2 regions of the Macrococcus equipercicus genome follow, and region 1 is predicted to be linked to the other one. Evidence: predicted binding sites of a transcription regulator. Region 1 holds the regulator's gene; the other holds the start of a gene.
The links. The regulator NrdR, encoded in region 1, represses ribonucleotide reductase genes. The targets are predictions, from matches to a motif close to AACACNATATATNGTGTT.
Positions count from the first base shown of each region.

Region 1 (8,523 bases):
ACATGTCAAACGCGGACTTAGTCCGAAGATTTTAGGAGAGATCATTACCGGCGTCACGTTCTCTGACAAAGTTACAGCAGGGAAAGCCGCGGGTAAACAGACGATTATTAAAGGGATAGACCTTAAGACATTTGAAGGAAAGATTATCGGCAGTACGATCAAGGCATTAGACCGCCGCAGCAAGTACTTGATATTCACGCTTGAGAACGAACTGCATGAACATTACATCATCAGTCATCTTGGTATGTCGGGCGCCTATTTTGTCGTCGACAGGCTTGAGGACATCGGGGTGCCGAACTATATCAATCACTGGCATGTCGCTATTCACCTGCAGTCGGGTAAGCAGCTGATCTACAGCGACATCAGACGGTTCGGCGAGCTGCGCTACATCGAACGGCTGGAATCAGCGGCGCAGATCATGGCGATTGCCCCTGAGCCGTTCGACGACGAGGCGCCGGCCTATTATTTGGATCAGCTGACAGCGCCGAAGTGGCAGGAGAAGACCATCAAAGAAGCAATCATGAACCATTCAGTCGTCAGCGGCTGCGGCAATATTTATGCATGTGAAGCACTTCATCTGTCCAGGATCAATCCGAATCATAAAGTGAAGCGGCTCAGCAAGGCGAAGCGGACTGAGCTGTTTGAGGCCATCGTCCATGTATTGAACGAAGGGATCAAATACGGTGGATCCTCAATATCAAGCTACCGTAACGTAGAAGGCAAGGAAGGCTTTATGCAGACACGATTCAATATATACGGCCGTAAAACATGTGGTACTTGCGGCGGCCCGGTCACAGCGAAAGTGATCGCCACACGGAACACGCATTACTGCACACATTGTCAGAAGTAGGTGAAGAGATGAAAGTGATAGGATTGACAGGCGGCATTGCGAGCGGCAAGTCCACAGTGTCCGAATTACTGAGAGGTTACGGTTTCGCGGTCGTCGATGCAGATGTCGCGAGCAGGACGGCTGTCGCTGCCGGCTCTGACGGGCTGCAGGAAGTCATCGCGGTGTTCGGCGGGGAAGCAGTAATCGACGGTGAAATGAACCGGCCGTATATCGGTCAGCTCGTCTTCAATGATCCGGAGAAACGTGCTGCCTTAAACAGCATTATTCATCCGCGGGTCAGAGAGATCATGGCACTTGAGAAGCGTGCTGCACTGCAGAACGGCCGGCACGTCGTTATGGATATCCCGCTGCTCTATGAAAATAAACTGGAAGCGACAGTCGATGAAGCATGGGTCGTCTACGTACCGGAGCATCTTCAGCTGGAACGGCTGATGAAGCGCAACGATATGACTCAGGAGGCAGCAGCTGCAAGAATCGCTTCTCAGCTCGCTATCGAGGAGAAGAAAGCCCGTGCAGATGTGGTCATTGACAACAGCGGTGACTTGCAGACGCTTGAACAGCACGTCAAAAAAGCTGTAGAACAGTTTTTTGAAAGAAACGAAAAAAAATAGCGGAAACCGCTTCCATCATACTTATATTGTGTTATACTATTGTAAGCAAATAGTATAACACAATAAGGGGAAGATGACATGACGACAAGAGTGGCAATTAATGGTTTAGGTAGAATCGGTAGAATGGTATTTCGTGCTGCGGCATTAAATAACGAACTGGAGATCGTAGCTATCAATGCAAGCTATCCGCCTGAGACACTTGCCCACCTCGTGAAGTATGATACAACGCATGGTAAATATGAGCTCGAAGTAGAGCCGGTTGACAACGGCCTGAAAGTAGACGGTAAGGAGATCAAGCTCGTGTCTGAGCGAAATCCTGAACGATTACCATGGAAAGAATTAAACATCGACATCGTAATTGAAGCGACAGGCAAATTCAATGATGCAGAGAAAGCAGCGGCACATTTAACAGCCGGCGCTAAAAAAGTACTGCTGACAGCGCCGGGTAAAGGCAATGTGCAGACCATCGTCCGCGGCGTCAACTGCAAGAAGCTGGATGTTGAAACGTTCGACGTCATCTCTAATGCGTCATGTACAACAAACTGTCTCGCACCAGTCGCTAAAGTACTGAATGAAAAGTTCGGGATTGAAAACGGTCTGATGACGACGGTTCACGCCTATACTAATGACCAGAAAAACCTGGATAATCCGCATAAAGACCTGCGCCGTGCACGTGCGTGCGCACAGAGCATCATTCCGACATCAACAGGTGCAGCGAAAGCATTGTCATTAGTGCTTCCGGAATTAGAAGGCAAGCTGCACGGCATGGCTTTACGTGTACCGACAACAAATGTATCATTAGTTGACCTTGTCGTTGACTTGAAGCAGGACGTGACTGTTGAAGAAGTGAACAATGCCTTCAAAGAAGCAGGCGAAGGACCGCTTAAAGGCATCCTTGATATTACATTCGAGCCTTTAGTGAGCGTGGACTTCAACACAAACCCTATGTCATCAATCGTAGACGGCCTGTCAACTATCGTCATGGGCGGCCGCAAAGTGAAAGTACTCGCATGGTATGATAATGAGTGGGGCTACTCAACACGCGTCGTTGAACTGGCATCATTGATGGGTGAGGCATTGAATGCAGCATCAGAGGATCTAGTAGAAGCATAATAATGAGGCTGATTGACAGCGCAGGAATCCTGACCAGGATTCCTGTTTTATGTTGGAGCGGGATGACAGAAACTGAATAGTTGCATCAGCAGTCATTTAATGATATATTATTTATACCAAGTATAAATAATATATCGAAGGATGGTCAACTACATGCAAGCATTAACAGGAATACACCATGTGACAGCAATAACAAGCAGTGCCGAGAAAATCTACCGGTTCTTCAACGATATTTTAGGGATGCGCCTTGTCAAAAAGACAGTCAATCAAGATGATATTCAGACGTATCATCTGTTCTTTGCCGATGATCAAGGAAACGCAGGGACGGATATGACATTCTTTGACTTTGCGGGTATACCACAGGGCGTCCACGGCACAAATGAAATTTCACGGACATCGTTCCGGGTGCCGGATGATGAAGCAGTCGATTACTACTTAAAGCGGTTTGAAACGTTTGACGTCAAGCACGAAGGAATTAAAGAGCAGTTTGGCCGCAAAGTGCTGCCTTTTGAAGATTTTGACGGTCAGCGCTATCAGATTATTTCGGATGAGCATGACCGCGGCACAGCTCCCGGTGAGCCGTGGAAAAATGGGCCGGTACCTGAGCGCTACGGTATTTACGGTTTAGGGCCGGTCATTATAGCAGTCAGCCAGTTCACGGCTTTCAAAGCAGCTTTTGAGCAGGTCTATTTATTTGAGGAGACGGCGAGTGAAGGTCAGGCGCATCTCTTTGAGACAGCTGAGGGCGGGAACGGTGCATCGGTTATCATCATTGATGACGCAGAGAGCAGCTCTGCTCAGCAGGGCTATGGTACGGTTCACCATGTCGCATTTAGAGTGCCGGATGAAGCCGGTCTGAATGAATGGATCGACAGACTGCAGGAATTTGGTCTGCCGAACTCAGGCTATGTGGACCGCTTCTTCTTCAAATCGCTGTATGCAAGACTCGCGGCACCTTTATTATTTGAGATTGCGACGGACGGCCCCGGCTTCATGGGTGACGAACCGTACGAAACGCTTGGTGAGAAACTGTCGCTGCCACCGTTTCTTGAATCACAACGCGCAGTGATTGAAGCGCAGGTCAGACCGATTGATACAGTGAGAAGCGTGAAAGGGAGATGACGCATATGAATCATATCATGAACAAGGGAACAACGGATAACACATTGCTGCTGCTGCACGGCACAGGCGGCAATGTGTATGATCTACTGCCTCTCGCCGCATTGATTGACCCGGCTGCCAATGTCCTCAGTGTCAGAGGGAATGTCAGTGAAAACGGCATGCCGAGATTTTTCAGAAGGCTCGCTGAAGGTGTGTTTGATGAAGAAGATTTAGTGGAGCGGACGCATGAACTGAAGGCGTTCATCGATGAAGCAGCAGAGGCAAACGACTTGAAGCGGGATAAAGTCATAGCGGTCGGCTATTCCAATGGTGCAAATATTGCAGCAAGTCTCTTGTATCATGACCAGGAGGCATTAAGTCATGCGATTTTGTTTCATCCGATGGTGCCGCTCCGTAACATCGAGCTGCCGGACTTGTCGGGCATCCATGTCTTCATTGGTGCAGGGACAAACGACCCCATCTGTACGCCGGAGCAGACTGAAGAGCTGGCAGAAGCGTTAAGAACAGCAGGAGCGGCAGTGGAATTATTCTGGCATCACCACGGCCATTCTTTGACTCAGGAAGAAGTGCGGCGGGCGGCAGCGTGGTATCAGCAGCTGTAAAGACAAACAGAACATAGGTATGACAAAATAAACCATCCGGCTTAATCTGGCGGATGGTTTTTTCTGTGCTTGTTCAGTCCCGATGAGCTTAGCAGTGCATAGCGGCGATTCCTTCTAACAGAGATTCTATGGCACACCTCTTTACGGATGTTTTAGTTTGAGCGGCACGTCTGTTAATGTGTCAACGACGGTCTGTGCCATAATGTCATAGCCGAGCACATGCGGATGCAGGCCGTCGTCTGAGAGCTCCGGATTGAGACAGTCGACGTCACCGGTCAGTGTCATACGCGAGTAATAGTCGATATATGGAATACGTTGACGCTGTGCGAACTGCTGTAACTCGTCATTGATGCGCTTGATTGTTGCAGCCCGCAGCTCGAATGACTTCAAGTGCCTGCGGTTGGTCGCTGTCACAGAAGTGATGGCCATCGGAATGTGCTGTGTCTCTGCCATGCTGACCATGTCTTTAATATCCTGTGTAATCTGCAGCACGAGCTGGTCGCTTGTTTCCTGGTCGAGCTGCTGGTCGAGGTCCTTCGTGTTGTTCACCCCGATGGAGAGGATGATGTAGTCCGGCTTCAGCTGCAGGGCATCTGCCTGAAAGCGGCGCTTCAAGTACATCGACCGGTCGTTGGAAATACCGCGGTTGATGATCCGTTTGCCGTTAGTCAGTTCAAAGTAGCTGTCAAGGTCCCAGTAGGCGGTGATGGAGTCGCCGATGAACAGCACGCCGACCGGGTCGTTATGATAGAGCAGTGCCTCATTTCTTCTGTTGAATTTATCCCGCTCTTTGTTGACGGGGTTGCCTTCTTCAAATTTCTCAAGTTCCAGTAGTTCAGGTCTCATATGGATGCCTCCTTGGTCATTTATACCCCGTTTAATGTTGTTATAACGGTTTTTAACTGTTCGTGAATCATGTATAATAAGATGATAACAATGAATGAGGTGAATGTCTTGAGATGTCCGAAATGCAGTTATAATCAGTCCAAAGTTGTGGATTCCAGACATGCAGATGACTTGACCGCTATTAGACGGCGCCGTGAGTGCGAGCAGTGTGGTGCACGGTTCACGACGTTTGAACGGATTGAACTCGCGCCTTTGATTGTCGTCAAGAAAGACGGCACAAGACAGGCATTCAACCGTGACAAAGTGCTCGGCGGCCTTGTCAGAGCGAGCGAAAAGCGGCCGGTTGCGTTTGACGACCTGGAAAAAATCACGAACGAAATTGAATTTCAGCTGCGTGAAAGCGGGAAGAACGAAATATCTTCTGTCGATATCGGGGAACGGGTCATGGATGAGCTGATGAAGCTTGACCAAGTATCTTATGTTCGTTTCGCATCGGTTTACAAGGAGTTCAAAGATGTGGATCAGCTGCTGAGCACTATGCAGGGGATATTAAATGATAAAGACAAGAAGTAGGTGTTGATGTGCATTATTTTTCCGGGTTAAGACCGGCTGATTCATTTATCGTCCATACAAACTATGTGCAGTCACCGCTGTCAGAAGATGTGCTGAAGCGGCTGTACATTCCGCTGATCGGCCTTGAAAGTATAGCGGTCTATCAGTATTTAAGCCAGTTCATCAATGGACGGCAAGTGTCAGAACCGGAGACCCATTATTTAATATTGAACGAACTGAAGATGAACTTAAGCCATTTTGAACAGCTGCGTGAACGGCTGGAAGCTATCGGGCTGCTGAAGACGTTTTTGAAGACCGGGGAAGCGCAGTGCTTTGTCTATAAGCTGATCAGCCCGGTCATGCCTGCCCAGTTTTTCAACGATCCGATGCTGTCGGTCTTTCTGTTTCAAGTCGTCGGCAAAGAGCGGTTCCACCAGCTGAAAAAGCATTTCTGCACGGATACGATCGACTTAACGGATTACCGCGATGTCTCCAAAAACTACATGGATGTCTTCGGGACACCGAAAGAGCCGGATGCCGGGATTTTCAAAGGCAATGAGACGATCATCAAGACGAATGACTCATTAGGCATCCCGGTCCATCAGCAGACGTTCGACTTCGACCTGCTCGAAATGCTGCTCAACCAGAATCTGATTACGCGGGAACAGCTGCCGAAAGCAACGCGTGATTTAATCACCCAGCTGTCTGTGCTGTATGATATCGCGCCGACAGAGATGCGGCGCATCATTCTCCGCTCGTTAAGCGCCGACCAGACGATTTCCCATGAAGAACTGCGGAAAAACGCCCGTGATTTCTATCAGCTGGAGCACGAAGGCAACCTGCCTGCGCTCACTGAAGCACGGCAGCCTGATGAAGTAGAGGATAAGACACAGCTGTCATGGTTTGAGATGATGGACACGACAAGTCCGGTCGCGATGCTCGCATCGACCAGCAAGTCGGAGCCGACAGCTAGACAGAAGCGCATGATCGAGTCGATCGTGGAACGGGAGAAGCTGCCGTTTGGTGTCATCAATATTTTGCTGCAGTATGTGATGTTTACTCATGATATGCAGCTGCCGCAAAGTTACATCGAAGAAATTGCCTCGAACTGGAAGAAGCTGAAGTTCGAATCAAGCAGGCAGGCGTACGATCATGTGAAGAAGCTGCAGAAACAGCAGGCGGAACGTCAATCAGAGCAGAAGCCGAGACGCACGCGCCCGTCGTATGAGAAGACGCCGGCCTGGGTCAGTCAGATGAAAGAAGGAAGTGCACCGGTCGCAGTAGAGACAGACCAGGCGCTTGAAGCAGAGAAGCGCAAGCTGGAAGAAGAACTGAAAAACTTCTGGAAGGAGGATGAACGATGAAGCCATTCAGCGCATTTTTAAGAGACAATCCGGGTATCGAAGCACGTATTGCAAAAGTGAAAGAGGAGACGCTGAACCATGCGGAAATCAGAGCGTTTCTAATGGAGCATCCGGACGTGACGGACGAGATGATCGATAAGGACTTATCAATCCTTCAGGAATATAAGGACCAGTCCAAAATGTGCGACCGCTGTGAGAGCTATGGCACGTGCATCAACTTCGTCAAAGGTCATACGCCTGTTCTTTATGTCGAAGACAAGCGTATCAGAATCGCTTATACACCATGTCCGAACAAGAAAGTCCACGAAGAAGAAGTGAAGATGAAGGAATATGTGACAGCGATGCACGTCCCTTATGAAATATTGAACGCCAAAATCAATGCGGTCGACCTTGAGACGACTGAACGGCTGAACATCGTCAGACAGGCGATGCAGATCTGCAACGATATCGCGGCAGGCAGGCCCGCGAAAGGCATGTATATCCACGGCAGCTTCGGCACCGGCAAGTCTTTCATTCTAGGAGCGATAGCCAACCAGCTGAAAGAGAAGCATGTGTATACGACAATCTTCTACGTGCCTGAATTCATCCGCGAGCTGAAATCAGGCTTCAGTGACAATACATTTGAGCAGAAGCTTGACCGTGTCAGAAAAAGCCCGGTGCTCATGCTCGATGACATCGGCGCGGAAGATTTGACGCCGTGGGTCCGCGATGAAGTGCTCGGCCCGCTGCTGCATCACCGTATGATGAACCAGCTGCCGACGTTCTTTTCGTCGAACTTCAACCTGGATGAACTTGAACATCATTTCTCCAACACAAGGAACGGTGTCGAGCAGACAAAGGCGCTCCGGATGATGGAGCGGATTCATGCGCTGAGCGATCCTTATCAGCTGTCCGGAAAAAATTATCGCCGTTCTTGAAAAATAGAATAGTCAGTGTATAATAGAACTATAATATTTAACAATAAGAGGACAAGATGATGCTGATGTCTTATCAAGCGAGCCGGAGGATGGTGTGAGTCCGGCTGAGCGCAGCATCATTACTCCCTTTTTCTATTGGCATTTAAACGATGCCCGGCTCAAGACCGTTATCTTATGCAGAGTTGCCGCAAGGCGATTAGGGTGGTACCACGGAAGACTCCGTCCCTTTTGGGATGGGGTCTTTTTGTATTCATAAATAATCAATCATTTAAAGGAGTGTTCATGATGAGCGAAATCAATATTAAATTTCCGGACGGTAATGAGAAAGTGTTTGACAGCGGTGTGACAACAGAAGAGATCGCAGGTTCAATCAGTCCGGGGCTGAAGAAGAAGGCACTGGCCGGTAAGTTCAATGGTCAGCTGGTGGACCTGTCCACACAGCTTGAGACTGACGGCGATATCGAAATCATTACACCGGAATCTAAAGAAGGTATCGAAGTCCTTCGCCATTCAACGGCTCATCTGATGGCACAGGCCCTGAAGCGT
Region 1 is NZ_CP073809.1:1,457,348-1,465,870, reverse strand. Features, by position in the region: gene mutM (bifunctional DNA-formamidopyrimidine glycosylase/DNA-(apurinic or apyrimidinic site) lyase) at 1-850, shown strand, start outside; gene coaE (dephospho-CoA kinase) at 859-1,461, shown strand; gene KFV11_RS07620 (glyceraldehyde-3-phosphate dehydrogenase) at 1,540-2,574, shown strand; gene KFV11_RS07615 (ring-cleaving dioxygenase) at 2,728-3,696, shown strand; gene KFV11_RS07610 (alpha/beta hydrolase) at 3,702-4,298, shown strand; gene KFV11_RS07605 (GDSL-type esterase/lipase family protein) at 4,440-5,144, opposite strand; gene nrdR (transcriptional regulator NrdR) at 5,253-5,717, shown strand; gene dnaB (replicative helicase loading/DNA remodeling protein DnaB) at 5,726-7,060, shown strand; gene dnaI (primosomal protein DnaI) at 7,057-7,977, shown strand; gene thrS (threonine--tRNA ligase) at 8,263-8,523, shown strand, end outside.

Region 2 (8,523 bases), 920 kb from region 1:
TTAAGAACGTATCTGTCATTCACTTTCATCACATCGATATGTTTGACTGAAGCTTCAAGCAATGCCTGTGAGGCGGCAACGGGCTCAGGCGGCAGATTCAAAGTTTTCGTGAAGTCATTAAACGTACCGCCCGGCAGAATGCCGATCGGCAGGTTAAGCTCTGCTGCAATCACCCCGTTGATCAGTTCGTGCACCGTGCCGTCACCACCCAGTAAGTAAATCACATCAAACGGCAGCTGTTCTTCTTTGATCTTATGGCAGTAATCGATAATATCGCCTTTCTCCTCGCTTTTATATATAGTGAGCGACTGACACATCTTTACAAGATTTTTCGTGACTTCTCCGATAGTCTCGGTCACTTCTCCTTGTCCTGCACTGTCATGATAGAATAAAATTCCGTTTGTAAAGCTTGCCATAGTGACACCTCGTTTTTATTATACTGTACCCTTTTTCCAAATAAAAAACACGCGCCGGAGCACGTGCTGAAAAATTAATGGATCCCTTCCATATGGCGCGAAATCCAGCGGTTCAATAACATCATCAGCACAAATAAGATGATGGCGAGACCACCGATGAACGCGAAGTAATTAGCGTAACCGAGCGGTGCCACAAGATTGACCAGCTGGGCATTGATAGCCTGAGCAGTGGCATTCGTCAAGAACCAGAGACTAAGCATCTGTGAACTGAAGGCCTCAGGTGCCAGTTTGACGGAAACCGAAGAACCGGTAGGAGACAAGCAGAGTTCACCGATGACACACAGCAAAAATGATGTGACAAGCCACATTGGATGATACAGTGAATGGCCGCCGCTCATCGTCGGAATCACCATAATCAGGAACGAAGCACCGGCAAACAACAGACCGATTGCAAACTTCAGTGGTGTTGATGGATTATATTTACCAAGTTTTGCCCAGAGTGCTGAAATGACAGGGGCAAGCAGCACGATGAAGAACGGGTTGATGGACTGGAACCAGGCAGCCGGAACAATATAGTTGAATCCGAACACTTTGTTCATGTCAAGCTGTGTGCGTTCGTTGGCAAATATGCTCAGCACGTTTGCGCCTTGTTCCTGAATAGACCAGAACATGACACCCGCGATAAACAGCGGAATGTAAGCGAGCAGTCTTGAGCGTTCAGTAGCAGTGACATCTTGACTACGGAACATAGTTGTGAAGTACAGCACAGGAAGGATGACTCCAAGCACAGTCACAACGACTGAGAAGGTGCGGAATGACAGCACGCCTGTCAATTGAGCGGCGATCAGTACGACTGCAACAGCTATCACAGCACCGATAATCATTTTTGAATATCTGCTTTTCTCAGCAGCGGACAGTGGATGCGTCGGTTCCAGACCGACTAAACCGAGGGAACGTCTGTTGAATATCAGATAGATGATGAGCGCAAGTGCCATACCGATAGCCGCTGCAAGAAAGCCGAGATGATAATTATAGTTCTTCTGCAGTGCGCCGACGATGAATGGTGACAACAACGCACCCATATTGACAGACATATAGAAGATGACGAAGCCTGCATCCATTCTGCTGTCATTCTTGTCATAGAGACCGCCGACGACATTCGAAATATTCGGTTTCATCAGTCCGGACCCGACGATGATCAGCAGCATGGACGCTAAAAATGCTGGTACACCGAACGGCAGACTCATCGCGATATGGCCGCCCATAATGAGCAGTGCGCCGATGAGCAGTGACTTTCTTGAGCCGATGACACGGTCAGCCAGCCAGCCGCCGATAATACCAGTCATAAAGATCAGTGCGCCGTACATCGATGCGACACTGGCAGCGGTCGTCTGGTCCATCCCAAGGCCGCCGTTGATCACTTTATCATACATATAGTAAACGAGGATAGCACGCATCCCGTAATAACTGAAGCGTTCCCAGAACTCAACGAAGAACAGTATGCCAAGCCCTTTCGGATGGCCGAAGAAACCGGCATGCGGTACGCTGTCCACCATCTCTTTTCTTGTATAAGCCAAAATAAATCTCTCCTTTAAAAGTTAGAATGTTATGAAAATTAAAAGAACAGAATATATAATATTCTGCTCCTTGTAGTGGTTAATGAATGCCATGCATCAATTTTTTGATGAATGGTGATACGAAGAATAATATTATTCCTAGTCCGATAGCGATGCCTCCGAATATTCCGAAGTAACGGACAGGACTAACAGATGTATAGACATTCACCAGCTGTGCATTTAATCCTTGCGCCATCGTATTGGACAGGAACCAGATACTCATCATCTGTGCTGTAAATGCTTCAGGCGCAAGTTTAGTCGTTGTTGACAGACCCGTCGGTGATAAGCAGAGCTCCGCAAGTGTGACGAGCAGGAAGCTGAGAACAAGCCATAATGGATTAATCAGCTGAACACCACTTTGAAGCGGCATAATCATAATCATAAAGCTTAAACCGGCAAGAATGAGTGCAATCGCAAACTTAACGACTGTTGATGGATTGCGTTTACCGAGTTTAGTCCAGAGAATCGAGAATAAAGGTGCTAGTGTGACGATAAACAATGGATTGAGTGACTGGAACCATGCAGCCGGAATACGAAAATCGATAGCGCCATTTGTCAGGACGTTCAAATCAAGCTGTGTCTTCTTATCAGAAAAATTAGCAAGAACGGTTGAACCCTGCTCCTGAATCATCCAGAACACAACAGCAGCTAAAAACAGCGGGATGTAAGCTGTGACACGCGATTTTTCGACGCTTGATGTTTTAGGTGATATGATCATCAGAGTGAAGTAGATGACCGGCAGGACGACGCCGAGAAATGTAATCATATTGGCGAAGTGCGGCAGATCAAGCTGTCCGCGCCATGCCAGGTAGACGAAGTAAAGCGCAAAGACCAGAACGATAACAAGCAGGTATGTGATGGTCTTCTTGCGTTCTTCCGGTGTAATCGGATTCGGTACATCTAGTCCGGCAAGACCAAGTGAGCGCTTTGACATGATGACAAAAGCAATAAGGCTGAAGAACATACCAATTGCTGCTGCCGCAAAGCCGGCATGGAAACCGATGTTCATCTGCAATGAACCGACGACAAGCGGCGCCAGAAAAGCACCGAGGTTAATAGACATAACGAATAAAGTGAAGGCTGCATCAACACGACTGTCATTCTTATGATAGAGCTCTCCGACTGTTGATGAAATATTAGGTTTCAGCAACCCGGTCCCCAATATAATGAATAACAGGGCGACGAGCATCAGTGTAAAGTTATTCGGCAGTGACAGCAGAATATGACCGATCATAATCAGCACGGCACCGATAGTGATTGAATGTCTTGTACCAAGTAACCGGTCAGCAATCCAGCCGCCGATAATACCGCTCATATAAATTAATGCACCGTAAATTGAAACGATTTGAAGCGCAAAACCTTCCTCAATTCCGAAACCGCCTTTAGCGACGCTGTAATAAAGATAGAAGACGAGAATGGCTTTCATGCCGTAATAGCTGAAGCGCTCCCAGAATTCTGTAAGCATTAAAGTGATAAGTCCTCTTGGATGTCCGAAGAAGCCGGTTCTCGGCATACTGTTGACGACTTCCTCACGCGTGTGACGAGCTGACATGATAATACCTCTTTTCAATTAAATAAGTAACAACGTAACTATTCTACTCTTTTTAGATTTTTTAGACAACTTCGTTTAAGAGTAATATTACCGGTTTGTAATCGTTTCCGGATAGAGGTCGTGATTCATCAGTCGGTAGGAAGCCATCTCCTCGTATTTCGTGTCAGGCCTGCCGTAGTTCGTATAAGGGTCGATGGAAATTCCGCCGCGCGGTGTGAATTTACCCCATACTTCGATATAGTGGGGGTCCATTAACTTAATCAGATCATTCATGATGATATTCATGCAGTCCTCATGGAAGTCACCGTGGTTTCTGAAGCTGAATAAATAAAGCTTCAATGATTTAGATTCGACCATCTTAACGTTTGGGATGTAGCTGATGTAAATCGTCGCAAAGTCAGGCTGGCCGGTAATCGGGCAGAGACTGGTGAATTCCGGGCAGTTGAATTTAACAAAGTAGTCACGTCCTTGATGTTTATTATCAAATGATTCTAGGACATCCGGATCGTAACTGTATTCATAGACGTTATTCTGATTGCCGAGCAATGTAATATCTTTTAGTTCGTCGTTTGTTCTTCCTGTCATGATAAGTCTCCTTTAGTTTTTGTTTTCTGAAACATGTAGTAACTCGCACTGAAAATAATGATATAACCGATATAGCTGAAGATATCCGGATGCTGGTGGAACATAAGAAATCCAATAAGAGCACTGAACAATACGGTTGCATAGAAAAAGATGGAAATATCTTTCGCCGGTGCAAACTGATAGGCGATTGTAATGCCGAACTGCCCCATAGTCGCAAAGATACCTGACAGCAGCAAATAAACAAGCTGTGTCATCGTCATCGGTTCATAATGAGTGATGACAAACGGCACTAGTACGATAGTTGAAAAAAATGAAAAATAAAAGACTGTCGTATAAAATTTCTCTTTAGGACCGAGCACTCTAAGCGTCGTATAAGCAAGGCCGGCAAACAGCGCCCCGAGTATTCCGATGAAAGAAACTGAAATATCGCTGGAAAAAGTCGGTTTAATGATGAACAGTGTCCCGGCAAACGCGACAATGATAGCCGCCGCCTGATACTTCTGAATGCGTTCCTTCAGAAATACAGCGCATAATATAATGGTAAAGAAAGGACTCAGTTTATTCAGCATATCCGCATCACTAAGTAACATGCGGTCAATCGTATAGTAGTTCAGGAGCACGCCGACAAGCCCGAATATACTTCTCGCCATAAGCAGCGGCTGATTGTTCAGGCTGCCAAACAGACGTTCATGATGCTTGATGACAAAATACAGCGGAATAATCATGCCGACTAAGTTGCGGAATAGCGACTTCTGCATGACCGGCAGCTCACCGGACAGTTTGACAAATGCTCCCATCAGACTGAAACCGAGCGAGGCGATCAGCAGCCACATGATGCCCTTCTGTTGATTATTCATAGTTTTCTCCTTATACTTACAGTTTCAGAAAATTTACCTCTTATTCTATCACAAAAACTTTCGGCTAAACTAGAAATATTAGATTGAAACGAGAAACTCTCAGAGTAAATATATTTTCTGAAGTCACAAAAATTTAATGAAATTTGCAAAGTCACATGGGGCAATGGATTGACGAAAATTATAGAAAGTCAAGCCTAATAATTTATAAAATTTAGGTTATGATAGATTGAAACGGGGAACAAACGTGCTATAATACTTCGTATATATTGTGGTTGTATTTGATAGCTAACACTATATATAGTGTTATTCATTGTATTAGCCGCAAAAGTGTGTGATACATATCGGAGTGATGACTATGAAGATTATTTATTACTCATTAACAGGAAATATTACAAGGTTTCTCAATAGAGCAGGCGTCGATGCAGTCCCTCTGACTGACGTCGGCGATGTCTGTGAACCTTATATTTTAGTGACAGGAACATTTGGTTTCGGAGAAGTACCGCAGCCGGTTGCTGATTTTTTAATGAAGCATCATTCGTATTTGAGGGGCGTTGCTGCAAGCGGCAACAAAAATTTCGGCCAAAACTTTGCCCGGGCCGGTGATACGATAGCAGCGCAGTACAACGTACCGCTGCTCATGAAGTTCGAGCTGCATGGCAATGAAGGGGATTCTATACTATTCAAGAAAAAGGTGGCGGATTTAGATGAAGATTCTAGACGAAAAAAAGTACAATCATATTGAACTGAACAACCAGGTGACAAAACGCCGTGAAGATGGATTCTTTGATCTTGCTAAAGATCAGGAGGCTCTGCTTGTCTACCTCGAAGAAGTGAACGATAAGACGATTCATTTTGATTCTCCGCTGGAACGCCTGCATTATCTTGTAGATAACAACTTCTACTACAATTTGTTCGAACAGTACACTGAAGAAGACTTGCTGGATATTATCAACTACACTGAAACGCTGCCTTTTACTTTTGCAAGTTATATGTCAGCAAGTAAGTTCTTCAAAGATTATGCGATGAAGACTAATGATAAAAAGCAGTACTTGGAGGATTACAAGCAGCATGTGATCATCGTCAGCCTGTATTTAGCGAAAGGTGATAAAGCACAGGCGATGGAACTGGTCAATGCGATGGTTGAGCAGCGTTATCAGCCGGCGACACCGACGTTTCTGAATGCCGGCCGTGCCCGCCGCGGTGAACTTGTCTCTTGTTTCCTGCTGGAAGTTGACGACAGTCTGAACTCCATCAACTACATCGATTCCACAGCGAAGCAGCTGTCTAAGATTGGTGGCGGCGTCGCGATCAACTTATCGAAGCTGCGTGCCCGCGGGGAAGCGATTAAAGGCATTAAAGGTGTCGCAAAAGGTGTGCTGCCGGTCGCTAAAGCACTGGAAGGCGGGTTCGGTTATGCCGATCAGCTCGGTCAGCGTCCCGGTGCTGGTGCCGTGTACTTGAATATCTTCCACTATGACGTCCTTGAATTCCTTGATACTAAAAAAGTGAATGCCGATGAAGACCTGCGTCTTTCTACGATTTCTACCGGCCTGATTGTGCCATCAAAATTCTTTGAGCTGGCACGTGATGGTAAAGACTTCTTTATGTTTGCACCGCATACAGTCGAGCAGGAATACGGTCAGACACTGGATGACATCAATCTGGATGAAATGTATGACCAGCTCGTCGAAAATCCGAATATTATCAAAAAATCAAAAGACGCGCGTGAAATGCTGAATACTATTGCACAGACGCAGCTGCAGTCAGGCTATCCTTATTTAATGTTCAAAGACAATGCCAACAAAGTGCATGCGAACAGCAATATCGGTCAGATCAAGATGAGTAACCTCTGCACAGAGATTTTCCAGCTGCAGGAGACATCGGTCATCAACGATTACGGTACAGAAGACGACATTAAGCGTGATATTTCATGTAACTTAGGGTCGTTGAATATTGTCAATGTGATGGAATCCAAAAAAGTGAAAGAATCTGTTCATATCGGAATGGATGCACTGACGACGGTGAGCGACGAAGCAGATATCAAAAATGCGCCGGGTGTCGCTAAAGCGAATCGCGAACTTCATTCTGTAGGACTCGGTGTGATGAACCTCCACGGCTTCCTCGCTAAAAACAAGATTGCCTATGAATCAGAAGAAGCAAAAGATTTCGCCAATACATTCTTCATGATGATGAACTTCTATTCGATTGAACGTTCGATGGAGATCGCTAAAGAACGCGGCGAATGTTACGCTGACTTTGAAAAGTCTGACTATGCGTCAGGGACATACTTTGATAAATATGTGTCAAACAGCTATGCACCGAAGTTCGAGAAAGTGAGTGCATTATTCGATGGTATTAAAGTGCCGACTGAAGCGGACTGGGCTGAACTGCGTGACCAGGTGAAACAGCATGGACTGTTCCATGCGTACCGCCTTGCCATCGCACCGACACAGAGTATTTCCTATGTGCAGAATGCGACAAGTTCAGTGATGCCGATAGTTGACCAGATTGAGCGACGAACATACGGCAACGCTGAAACATTCTATCCGATGCCGTTTTTATCGCCTGAAACGATGTGGTTCTATAAATCAGCGTTCACGACAAATCAGATGAAGCTGATTGATTTGATCGCGACGATTCAGGAACATGTCGATCAAGGGATCTCAACAATTCTGTTCGTCAATTCAGAGATTTCAACGAGAGAATTATCAAGGCTTTATGTGTATGCGCATCATAAAGGATTGAAATCACTTTACTATACAAGGAACAAGCTGTTAAGTGTAGAAGAATGTACGAGCTGTGCGGTATAAGTTAAAGAAAAGAGGGTTACTATGAAAGCAGTCAACTGGAACACGCAGGAAGACATGACTAATATGTTCTGGCGTCAGAACATTTCACAAATGTGGGTGGAATCAGAATTCAAAGTGTCAAAAGATATTGCGAGCTGGAAAGAATTAACGCCTGATGAACAGGATACATTCAAGAAAGTGCTGTCTGGACTGACCGGTCTCGACACACATCAGGCAGATGACGGCATGCCGCTCATCATGCTGCACACAAAAGACCTCCGCAAAAAGGCCGTTTACTCGTTCATGGCGATGATGGAGCAGATTCATGCCAAAAGCTATTCACATATTTTTACGACGCTGCTGTCATCACAGGAAACAAATGAACTGCTCGATGTCTGGGTCGTGGAGCAGCCGGAACTGAAACTCAAATCCGATATTATTTTAGCGCGCTATCATAGATTATGGCAGCCGGAAGCATCGATCTATGACCAGTATATGGCACGCGTCGCAAGTGTGTTCCTCGAATCATTCTTGTTCTACTCAGGCTTTTACTATCCGCTTTATCTGGCAGGACAGGGCCGCATGACCACATCAGGTGAAATCATCCGTAAAATTCTGCTTGATGAAAGCATTCACGGGGTCTTTACAGGTCTTGATGCACAGAGTCTGCGTAACGAGCTGTCTGATGATGAGAAAACGAAAGCGGAC
Region 2 is NZ_CP073809.1:534,013-542,535, forward strand. Features, by position in the region: gene KFV11_RS02805 (diacylglycerol/lipid kinase family protein) at 1-416, opposite strand, end outside; gene KFV11_RS02810 (peptide MFS transporter) at 491-1,972, opposite strand; gene KFV11_RS02815 (peptide MFS transporter) at 2,073-3,584, opposite strand; gene queF (preQ(1) synthase) at 3,672-4,169, opposite strand; gene KFV11_RS02825 (DMT family transporter) at 4,166-5,026, opposite strand; gene nrdI (class Ib ribonucleoside-diphosphate reductase assembly flavoprotein NrdI) at 5,382-5,768, shown strand; gene nrdE (class 1b ribonucleoside-diphosphate reductase subunit alpha) at 5,731-7,836, shown strand; gene nrdF (class 1b ribonucleoside-diphosphate reductase subunit beta) at 7,858-8,523, shown strand, end outside.
Region 2: the regulator NrdR is predicted to act here: its motif matches at 5,314-5,331, upstream of nrdI (class Ib ribonucleoside-diphosphate reductase assembly flavoprotein NrdI).